DNA from 4 places in the Tardiphaga sp. 862_B3_N4_1 genome. Region 4 is predicted to be linked to each of the others. Evidence: riboswitches for the same ligand, from Rfam matches in the RefSeq annotation. Region 4 holds a riboswitch; each other region holds the start of a gene.
What was found. A riboswitch is a leader RNA that binds a small molecule or an ion and turns the genes downstream of it on or off. The one in region 4 is predicted to bind cobalamin.
Positions count from the first base shown of each region.

Region 1: it holds a riboswitch for cobalamin, as region 4 does, so the genes downstream of both, AB8B02_RS00020 (DUF1636 family protein) here and AB8B02_RS25940 (TonB-dependent receptor) in region 4, are expected to answer to the same signal.
Region 2: it holds a riboswitch for cobalamin, as region 4 does, so the genes downstream of both, AB8B02_RS17235 (TonB-dependent receptor plug domain-containing protein) here and AB8B02_RS25940 (TonB-dependent receptor) in region 4, are expected to answer to the same signal.
Region 3: it holds a riboswitch for cobalamin, as region 4 does, so the genes downstream of both, AB8B02_RS30540 (ribonucleoside-diphosphate reductase subunit alpha) here and AB8B02_RS25940 (TonB-dependent receptor) in region 4, are expected to answer to the same signal.

Region 1 covers NZ_JBPWQB010000001.1:4,272-6,467, reverse strand. The annotation lists gene cobT (nicotinate-nucleotide--dimethylbenzimidazole phosphoribosyltransferase) at 1-651, opposite strand, end outside; cobalamin riboswitch at 751-941, shown strand; gene AB8B02_RS00020 (DUF1636 family protein) at 1,051-1,500, shown strand; gene cobU (bifunctional adenosylcobinamide kinase/adenosylcobinamide-phosphate guanylyltransferase) at 1,497-2,027, shown strand; gene cobW (cobalamin biosynthesis protein CobW) at 2,028-2,196, shown strand, end outside.
Region 2 covers NZ_JBPWQB010000001.1:3,615,962-3,618,157, reverse strand. The annotation lists gene AB8B02_RS17235 (TonB-dependent receptor plug domain-containing protein) at 1-885, opposite strand, end outside; cobalamin riboswitch at 918-1,121, opposite strand; gene AB8B02_RS17230 (alpha/beta fold hydrolase) at 1,168-1,956, opposite strand; gene AB8B02_RS17225 (O-acetylhomoserine aminocarboxypropyltransferase) at 1,960-2,196, opposite strand, start outside.
Region 3 covers NZ_JBPWQB010000002.1:2,796,994-2,799,189, forward strand. The annotation lists gene AB8B02_RS30530 (GlxA family transcriptional regulator) at 1-255, shown strand, start outside; gene AB8B02_RS30535 (hypothetical protein) at 262-447, opposite strand; cobalamin riboswitch at 637-851, shown strand; gene AB8B02_RS30540 (ribonucleoside-diphosphate reductase subunit alpha) at 971-2,196, shown strand, end outside.
Region 4 covers NZ_JBPWQB010000002.1:1,821,231-1,823,426, reverse strand. The annotation lists gene AB8B02_RS25945 (alkaline phosphatase D family protein) at 1-567, opposite strand, end outside; cobalamin riboswitch at 711-902, shown strand; gene AB8B02_RS25940 (TonB-dependent receptor) at 1,009-2,196, shown strand, end outside.

The DNA of each region.
Region 1 (2,196 bases), on a different contig from region 4:
CTTGCGCGCCATGCCGGCATCATCCTGCCCGGCGCCAACGCCGATACAATCATCCAGGGGGGCCGGCGCGAGTCGATGAACCACCAGTGCCGATGAGGCCGTGTTGCCAATTCCCATCTCGCCGAGCGCGATGATGTCTGCGCCGGCCTTGATCTCACCGACGGCGATTCTGAAGCCGCGCGTCAGCGCATCGGCCGCGTGCTCTGCCGTCATCGCTGGCTCGCGCGCGGCATTCGCCGTACCCATGCGAACCTTTGCATCGACCAGCTTCGGGTGCACCGGCAGCTCGGCGGCGACGCCGATGTCGATCACGCGCACACCGATGTCATTGGCCGCGGCGAAAGCATTGGCCGTGGCGCGGCCGGCCAGATAGGTCATCACCATCGCGACCGTGACCGCCGACGGATATTGCGACACGCCTTCGGCTACGAGTCCGTGATCCCCCGCGAAGACCAGCAGCACGGCATTGTCGCCGCGGGGCTCGCCCGGATGCCGGATCATGCCGAGCTGCAGCGCCAGGTCCTCGATTCTCCCCAGCGATCCCGGCGGTTTGGCCTTGCCGTCGATGACGGCGCGGATGCCTGCCGCGATCTGCGGGTCAACAGGCGCAATGGCGGGCGGCTGCCACAAGGACTGGGAATAAGCGGGCATAGGGTTCCTTTTCGCGGCCTAACTGACGCAAGACGACCTACAAGGTCAACAGGTCCGGGCGACAGTCCGTCGGCGCGGTTGACCCCGGCGCACCCGGCAGATAGCGTCTTTTGCGATGGTCCTTCCGCGTGGAAGGTGAATAGGGAAGCCGGTTTGAGGCCGGCGCTGCCCCCGCAACTGTAAGCGACGAGCCCGCGCCGGTGCCACTGGGAATTCTTCAGAATTCTTGGGAAGGCGGCAACAGGCTATGACTCGCAAGCCAGGAGACCTGCCATCACGAACTGTGCTTTGGAGGCGTCGTCGGGGCGGGGTGCACCGGACGGGAGCGAACCGACGGCCATGCTGTCGGCGCGATCCAACAAAGCTCGTAGGCCCGTGAGGGCATGAACTGAGCATGTGATGGATCACGACAGCGCCGATATCTCTGGCGAACAAATTTCGGTCGAACCGCCGCGCCCTGTGCCGGCTGGTCCCGTTGTCGTGAGCGTGTGCATCAGCTGCAAGGCCGCCGAAACCGGCACGATCATCGGGCCGGACATGTTCGACGCGGTGAAGGCCGCGCTCGGCGAGGGCGATGCCGCCGTGATGGTGCGTCCGGTGCAGTGTCTCAGCGTCTGCAAGCGGCCAGCAACCGTCGCGGTGACGAGCCCTGACGGCTACACGTTCCTGTTCGGCGATCTGCAGACCGATAGCGGCAGCGCGGCGCTGGTGTCTTTCGTGGAGTCCTATCAGAAGGCCGACTACGGCCTGGTGCCATGGCGCGAGCGCGCCGAGGTGCTGCGCAAGGGCATGGTCGCGCGCGTGCCGCCGATGCGGTGGTCGCCTGAAGATGGGCGTGCGCCGAAATGACCGCGACCTCTACCACGTTGGTGCTGGGTGGTGCGCGCTCGGGCAAGTCGTCCTTCGCCGAAAAGCTGGTCGATGGCATCGGCCTGACGAAAATCTATCTGGCCACTGCGACGGCCGGTGACGACGAGATGCATGCCCGCATCGCGCAGCATCGCAGGCAGCGCGGCGAAGGCTGGATCACCGTGGAAGAGCCGCTGGCGCTGGTCGATGCGCTGACGCGCGAGGCGACGGTCGGCCGCGTCGTGCTGGTGGATTGCCTGACGCTATGGCTGTCGAATCTGATGTTTGCCGAGCGCGATCCGGAGATCGAGGCGAAGCGCCTCGTGCGTTTTCTCGATGTCTCGCGCTATCCAATCGTGTTCGTGTCCAACGAAGTCGGCCTCGGCCTCGTACCGGAGACACCGCTCGGCCGCGCATTTCGCGATGCGCAGGGCCGGCTCAACCAGATCATCGCGGCCGCCGTGCCGAATGTTGCTTTCATTGCAGCCGGGCTTCCGCTCTGGCTCAAGCGTTCCCAGGAGAATTGAATGTCCCGCGTTCCCGTCACCGTCCTCACCGGATTTCTCGGCGCCGGCAAGACCACGCTGCTACGCTCGCTGCTGACCCAGGCTGATGGCCGCCGCATCGCCGTGATCGTCAATGAGTTCGGCGATGCCGGTTTCGATGGCGGTCTGGTCGAGGAATGCGCGGCAAAGG
Region 2 (2,196 bases), on a different contig from region 4:
GTGAGTCAGAATGCCACCGAATGAATCGATGCCGACGCGTCCATAGACGGTTTGCAGCAGACGCGTCGCCGCTGACGGCGTATCCGGAAGCGTTCCCGTTGCTGCATCATAGGCCGAGCGCGTGAACGAATGGACGATGCCTGACTCAAGCCGGATGCCTTCGCCTGCATCGTAGCCGATGCGCGCCGAGCCGCCGACGCGATCGAAGCTGTCGTTTTCGAGATTCGGAAAACGTGCTTCGAGGGCAGGGATACGATAACCGTAACGCGAGAAACCGTTGCTGTGCTGACCGCCGCCGGTGAAGGCATAGGACCACGGACCGTTGGATCCGGTCAGCGATCCCTGCGTCATGACGGTGCCATAGCTGCCGGCTTCCGTGCGGACATTGACCTGCGCAGGACCGGAGCCCTTCTTGGTGATGATGTTGACCACGCCGCTCATGGCGTCTGAGCCATAGAGCGCGCTCTGTGGCCCCTTCAGGACCTCGATGCGCTCGATGGCGGAGGGCGTGAACATGGCGAATTCGAAGTCGCCCGATGCAGCCGTGGGATCGTTGACGCGGATGCCGTCGATCATCACCAGGGTCTGGCCGGTATTGCCGCCGCGCAGGCGCACATTCGCGGTGCCGCCGGGGCCGCCATTTTCGCTGATATCGAGGCCAGGCACGGTGCGCAGCGCATCGACCAGCGAGCCGGGATTGCTGGTCGCAATGGTTTCGCCTGACACCACGCTAATCGAACTGCCAGTGCGATTGAGCTGTTCGGGTGCTCTGTCCGCCGTCACTACGATTTCGGAGAGCTGCTCGGCACTGGACTGCGCAGCACTGTGAGAGCAGGACAGAACAACAACGGCCGCAGTGCCTGCGGCCAAATTCCGGATAGTCATATAACCCCTTCCGTCGACCCACCGTCGAACGAGTGTGAAACTCGTTACCGGCCGGTCTCCTGGCTCGCGGTGGTCTCCCGGTCCGCCTTCCCGAATCTGCGATGCAAATTCAGTGGCTTTGTGGACCTGGAATGGCCGCTTACAGTTGCGGGGGCAGCCGCGGCATAGGGGATATTTCCCCGCACCGCATTCCCGTTTCACCTCCTTGCGGAGGCACCGATAACGACAGACAGGAAGCACAGCGCGCCGCGCGGTGCAACAGCCATCGCCGCGTTGGGGACTCTATTGCTCGTGCTGTAGCGCGGCGAGCACGTCGTCGGGGCGCTCGACCATCATCATGTGGCCAGTGCCCGGCAGAATCACCGTGCGGGCGTTTTTCAAGGCGGCGGCCAGGGTCTTGCCAGCCTTGGCGGGAGTCATCATGTCCCGCTCGCCGAGGATGAGCGTGACCGGGATTTCGAGCTGGGCCGCAGCAGTCAGCGCATTCTGGTATGTATTGCAGGCGTTGAGATCGGCGAACAGCACGCCCGGCTTCGTGGCTTCCAGCACGCGCTGCGCGCCGCTATGCATCCACAACCCCGGCGCGAGACTGCCGCCGAGTTCGGCGCGAAAGCCGAGCCCCCAGATTGACACCATGTCGATGGCGGAGTGCTGATTGGCTTCGGCATCCTTCAACAGATCCGGGCCGACGGTCATCGTCCCTGCCGTGCCCATCAGGTCGAGGCGCGTGACTTTACGGGGATGCCGCGCTGCGGTCTCCAGCGCAATCAGCGAGCCCATGGAATGGCCGATCAGCCGCGCAGTCTTTGTGCCCGCTGCCTCGATCAATGCTGCTGTCCAGTCTGCGAGATCGGCGATGGTCGTGAGCGCTTCACCTTTCGAGCGACCATGGCCGGGCAGATCCGGCGCTAGTACGGCGAAGCCATGATGCGCAAACCAGCGCGTATGCAGCGCCCATGTCGAGTGATCGAAGCCGGCGCCGTGGATCATCACGACTACGGGCAGGGAAGGATCGAATGCGCGGCCGCCATTCGCGATATAGGTCTCGTGACCGTTGACGGTGAGTTGCATCGCTCAGCCCTTTTGCGAGATGCGCAGCGCCTGCGCGAGGTCATCGATGATGTCATCGGCGGCTTCGATGCCGATGGAGAGACGGATCAGCTCCTCGCCGATGCCGGCGGCCTTGAGCTGCTCCGCATCCATCTGCTGATGCGTGGTGCTGCCGGGATGAATGACCAGTGTCTTGGCGTCGCCGACATTGGCGAGATGGCTGGTCAGCTTCAGCGCTTCGATGAATTTGCGGCCGGCATT
Region 3 (2,196 bases), 980 kb from region 4:
CTGGCCGAGGTTGCGGGCATGAGTGCGCGCACCTTTGCGCGGGTATTCAAGCAGGAAACAAAGATGACGCCGGCGGATTTTGTCGAAGGCGCCCGGATCGACACGGCGCGTAACCGTCTCGAAGGCAGCGATCTGCCGCTCAAGGTGGTGGCTTATGAATCCGGTTTCACCACCGCCGAACATATGCGTCAGGTTTTCGTGCGACGGCTGGGTCTGACGCCCAGCCAGTATCGGGCCAGCTTTCGAGCGGTTTGATTCTGCTCAGGCGAGTTGCAGCGAAGAAATCGGATCGCTCGCAGGAAAGCTGTCCCTCAGCGCTTCGTTCAGCATCTCGTCGAGGCGGCGCCGGGCGATCTGATCCGTCGTCTCGAACGTCGTGACCGCACCCGCTCGCTCTACGAAACCGTTGAAGTTGATCCTTTCAGTGGTCGTCATCAGGTCGCGCATCGCATCCTCCATCGGTTGATCACGATGTTCTGCGCTTCGCGGTGCTCGGCGGCAACGAATCGCATCGTTCAGAAACCGCCAACGATCCCGCGGTTTCCGCCACGCAAGCGGTTGTCCACTGAACCAACAGCCCTACGGGATTTGTTGCCGTGGATCGCAATGCCCGCTTGACACTTCACCGCGGGTCACACCAAATGTAGATGTCACGGTCCGCCCTGTCGCAAGACTTGGTGGCTAAGAGGGAAGCCGGTAAAGACGCTGTTTTGCGTCATATTCCGGCGCTGCCCCCGCAACTGTAAGCAGTGAGTCTGTTTCGATTGAAGTCACTGATGCGCAAGCATCGGGAAGGCTGAAACAGACATTGACCTGCGAGCCAGGAGACCTGCCGCGACACCAGAACGTCCATGGGCGGGGTGTCCCAGCGGTCGCTTGCAGGCAATGCCGGCGGATCTCCGCCGTGTATTTTGCAGCGTCCTTTCGGCCCCAGCCCCCATTGCTTGATGCATCACACGGGGTCTTGCCGATGCCTACTTCCTCTTCCGCTCTGTCCAACGGCCGCGATGCGGCTCACGCTCCGCTGATTCAGCTGTCCCCGGAAACGCTTGCTGCGCCTGCGCGCGAACCCTCGATGCAGATCATCCGGCGCAACGGCACTGTATCTCCCTTCGACGGTAGCAAGATTTCCGTGGCCATGACCAAAGCCTTTCTGGCCGTCGAGGGCCACACGGCAGCGGCCTCGCGCCGCGTCCATGAGGCGGTGGAACAGCTGACCGGCGAAGTCGTGGCGGCGCTGACTCGCCGCGTCGGCGAAGGCCGCACCTTCCATATCGAGGACGTCCAGGATCAGGTCGAACTGGCGCTGATGCGCAGCGAGCACCACAAGGTGGCCCGCGCTTATGTCCTGTACCGCGAGGAGCGCGCTCGCACCCGCGCCGAGGAACTGGCAGCCAAGCCCGCGCCGGTTTCCACCGCACCGGTGCTGCATGTCACGCTCGCCAACGGCACGCGCGCGCCTCTCGATTCGGCGCGTCTCGCGCTGATCGTCAACGAGGCCTGCGCCGGCCTTGACGGAGTCGATGCCGCCCCGGTGCTCGAGGAAACCCGCCGCAATCTCTATGACGGCATTACGCTGGATGAGCTGGCACTGGCCGGCATCATGGCCGCGCGTACGCTGGTGGAGCAGGAGCCGAACTACACCTTTGTCAGCGCCCGCCTGCTGCTCGACAAGCTGCGCACCGAAGTCCTGTCCATTGTAGGGGGCACGCCGACCCACGCGTCGCAGGCCGACATGACCACGCGCTACGCCGAATATTTCGGCGCCTATATCAAGACCGGCATTGCGGCCGAGCTGCTCGATCCCGAACTCGCGCGCTTCGACCTGAAGCGAATCGCTGCCGCGCTGAAGCCGGAAGGGGACCTTCAGTTCCAGTTCCTGGGATTGCAGACGCTCTATGATCGCTACTTCCTGCATGTGCAGGGCAATCGCATCGAACTGCCCCAGGCCTTCTTCATGCGCGTTGCCATGGGCCTCGCGCTGCGCGAGATCGACCGCGAAGCCCGCGCCATCGAATTCTACAATCTGCTGTCGTCGTTCGACTTCATGGCCTCGACGCCGACGCTGTTCAATTCGGGTACGCAGCGGCCGCAGCTGTCGTCCTGCTTCCTCACGACGGTGGCCGACGATCTCGACGGCATCTTTAAGTCGGTGAAGGACAACGCACTGCTGGCGAAATATTCCGGCGGTCTCGG
Region 4 (2,196 bases):
TTCAGGCAGGATCGGACCATCGGCGTAGATCGTATCGCCGGAATGGATCAGGAAATCCGGGTTGTGCTTTCGCATGGTGGCATAGGTGACCATGCCGCCATCCTCGGCGTTGATGCCCCAGCCTTGGCCTGCGACATCGCCGCCCCAAACGAAAGACACATCGCGGCGATCCGCTGGCGCGGTGCGGAAGCGACCGATGACCGGCTCGCCGACGATGTCGGTATGCGAGAGATCGCGGAATTTGACGCGATAGAAGATGTCCTGTCCCGCGGGCAGATTGTCGAGCAGCAGCTTCGCCGTGAAATCGGTTTCGGGCAGCGCCGCCATCGGCGGCAACATGCGCGCATTGCTGAAGGATTCGGTGGTGGCGACTTCCACCATCATCTGCGCCGGCCGATCCGCGCGCGACCAGATCATGCCGCTGTTGATCCCGACATCGCCGGACTGAATGCCATGTGACACCACCGGGCGATCGGCGGCGCGGCTGAGATAGGGCATCGCAAGGAAGCTTGCGCCTGCTGCGGCTGAGTGCGCGAGGAAGCGACGACGGGATAAACGTAGTGCCATGGCGAACTCCTGATCCTGGCTCTGGCACCAGTGGCTCTAGGCAGATCGCTTGACGCTGCGATGACAGGTGATGCGCAATATCAACACCTGTCAGCGCACGTTGCGAGTGACTAGCAACTTGATTGACACATTTGGAAATTTCACCTTAACGTGAACGTGACGGTTCCCTTCGGGGATCAAAAGGGAATGCGGTGAGGGGGATCCCCCGATTCCGCGGCTGCCCCCGCAACTGTAAGCGGCGAGCCTGCGCCAAGAGCCACTGGGTGTTCACCTGGGAAGGCGGCGACAGGCAGTGACCCGCGAGCCAGGAGACCTGCCGCCAGTCGTGGTCACACGCGAGCACATTGGGCGGGGTGTCCTGGTGGAAGTCACACTGCCTGTTTGAAAGCGGCGGCGAGACTTGGTTTGCGGTGACGTGCCACGTAACCGCGAGTCCTGTTCATGACCTCCGTTTCTCCCGTCGCGTTGAAGCGACATGCTCCCTTACTTTATTCTGTTGCTCTCTCCTGCTTGTTGTGTCCGAGCGAAAGCTGGTCGCAAACCACACAGTCGAGCCAGACGCTCGATCCTGTCGTCGTTCAGCCGTCGGCGACGCCTCAGCGGGCACGCCGCGCCACGAACGGCAATGCATCGCGCGCTGCGCGCTCGCGGCAACAGCGCAATGTCGCCGCCAATACCGGCGCGCCGGTCGCCACGCCGACAGGCCCCGTCTTCGCGGCACCGACACTCAACCTCACCGGCACGACGTCGACGGGCAGCCGCCTTGGCCTGACGCGCCTGCAGACGCCGGCCAGCGTCGAGGTGATCTCTGCCGAGACCATGGCCGAGCGTGGCCAGCAGAATCTGATTGACGCCGTGACACAGAACGCCACCGGCTTCACCGCAAGCCCGGCGCCGGGCAATGGCAGCATCGCCTTCAACACCCGCGGCTTCACCGGCAACGGCACCGTGATGACTCTGTATGACGGCACACGGCTCTATGTCGGCTCGGGCACGCTGACCTTCCCCTATGATACCTGGTCAGCTGAGCGCGTTGAGGTGCTACGCGGCCCGGCATCGGTGATGTATGGCGAAGGTGCCGTCGGCGGCGCCATCAACGTCATCTCGAAACTGCCGCTTTGGGTGCCGCGCAATCAGGCCGAAATCTCGCTCGACAGCAACATGACCCGGCGCATTGCAGTGGATAGCGGTGGACCGATCAACAAGGATGTCGCCTATCGCATCACCGCGACCGGCAACATGTCGGACGGCTGGGTCGATCGTGACAACACCTCCAATGTCGAAGTGCATGCCGCCGTCCAGATCAAGCAGACCGAAGACATCACCTGGACGATCTCCACGGATTACGGCGATCGCAGCCCGTCGCGCTATTTCGGCACACCGCTGATCAACGGCAAGCTCGATGAATCCCTGCGCTTCAGGAACTACAATGTCGGCGACAGCAGCATCCGCTATCAGGACAGCTGGAACCAGGTAAAGACCGAGTGGCAGGTGACAGACAGCATTACGCTGCGCAACACCCTGTACTACCTGAACAGCCAGCGGCACTGGAAAGACGTCGAGACCTACAACTTCAGCGCCGCAACGGGCCGCATCAATCGCAGCGACTATATCGAGATCTTCCACGAC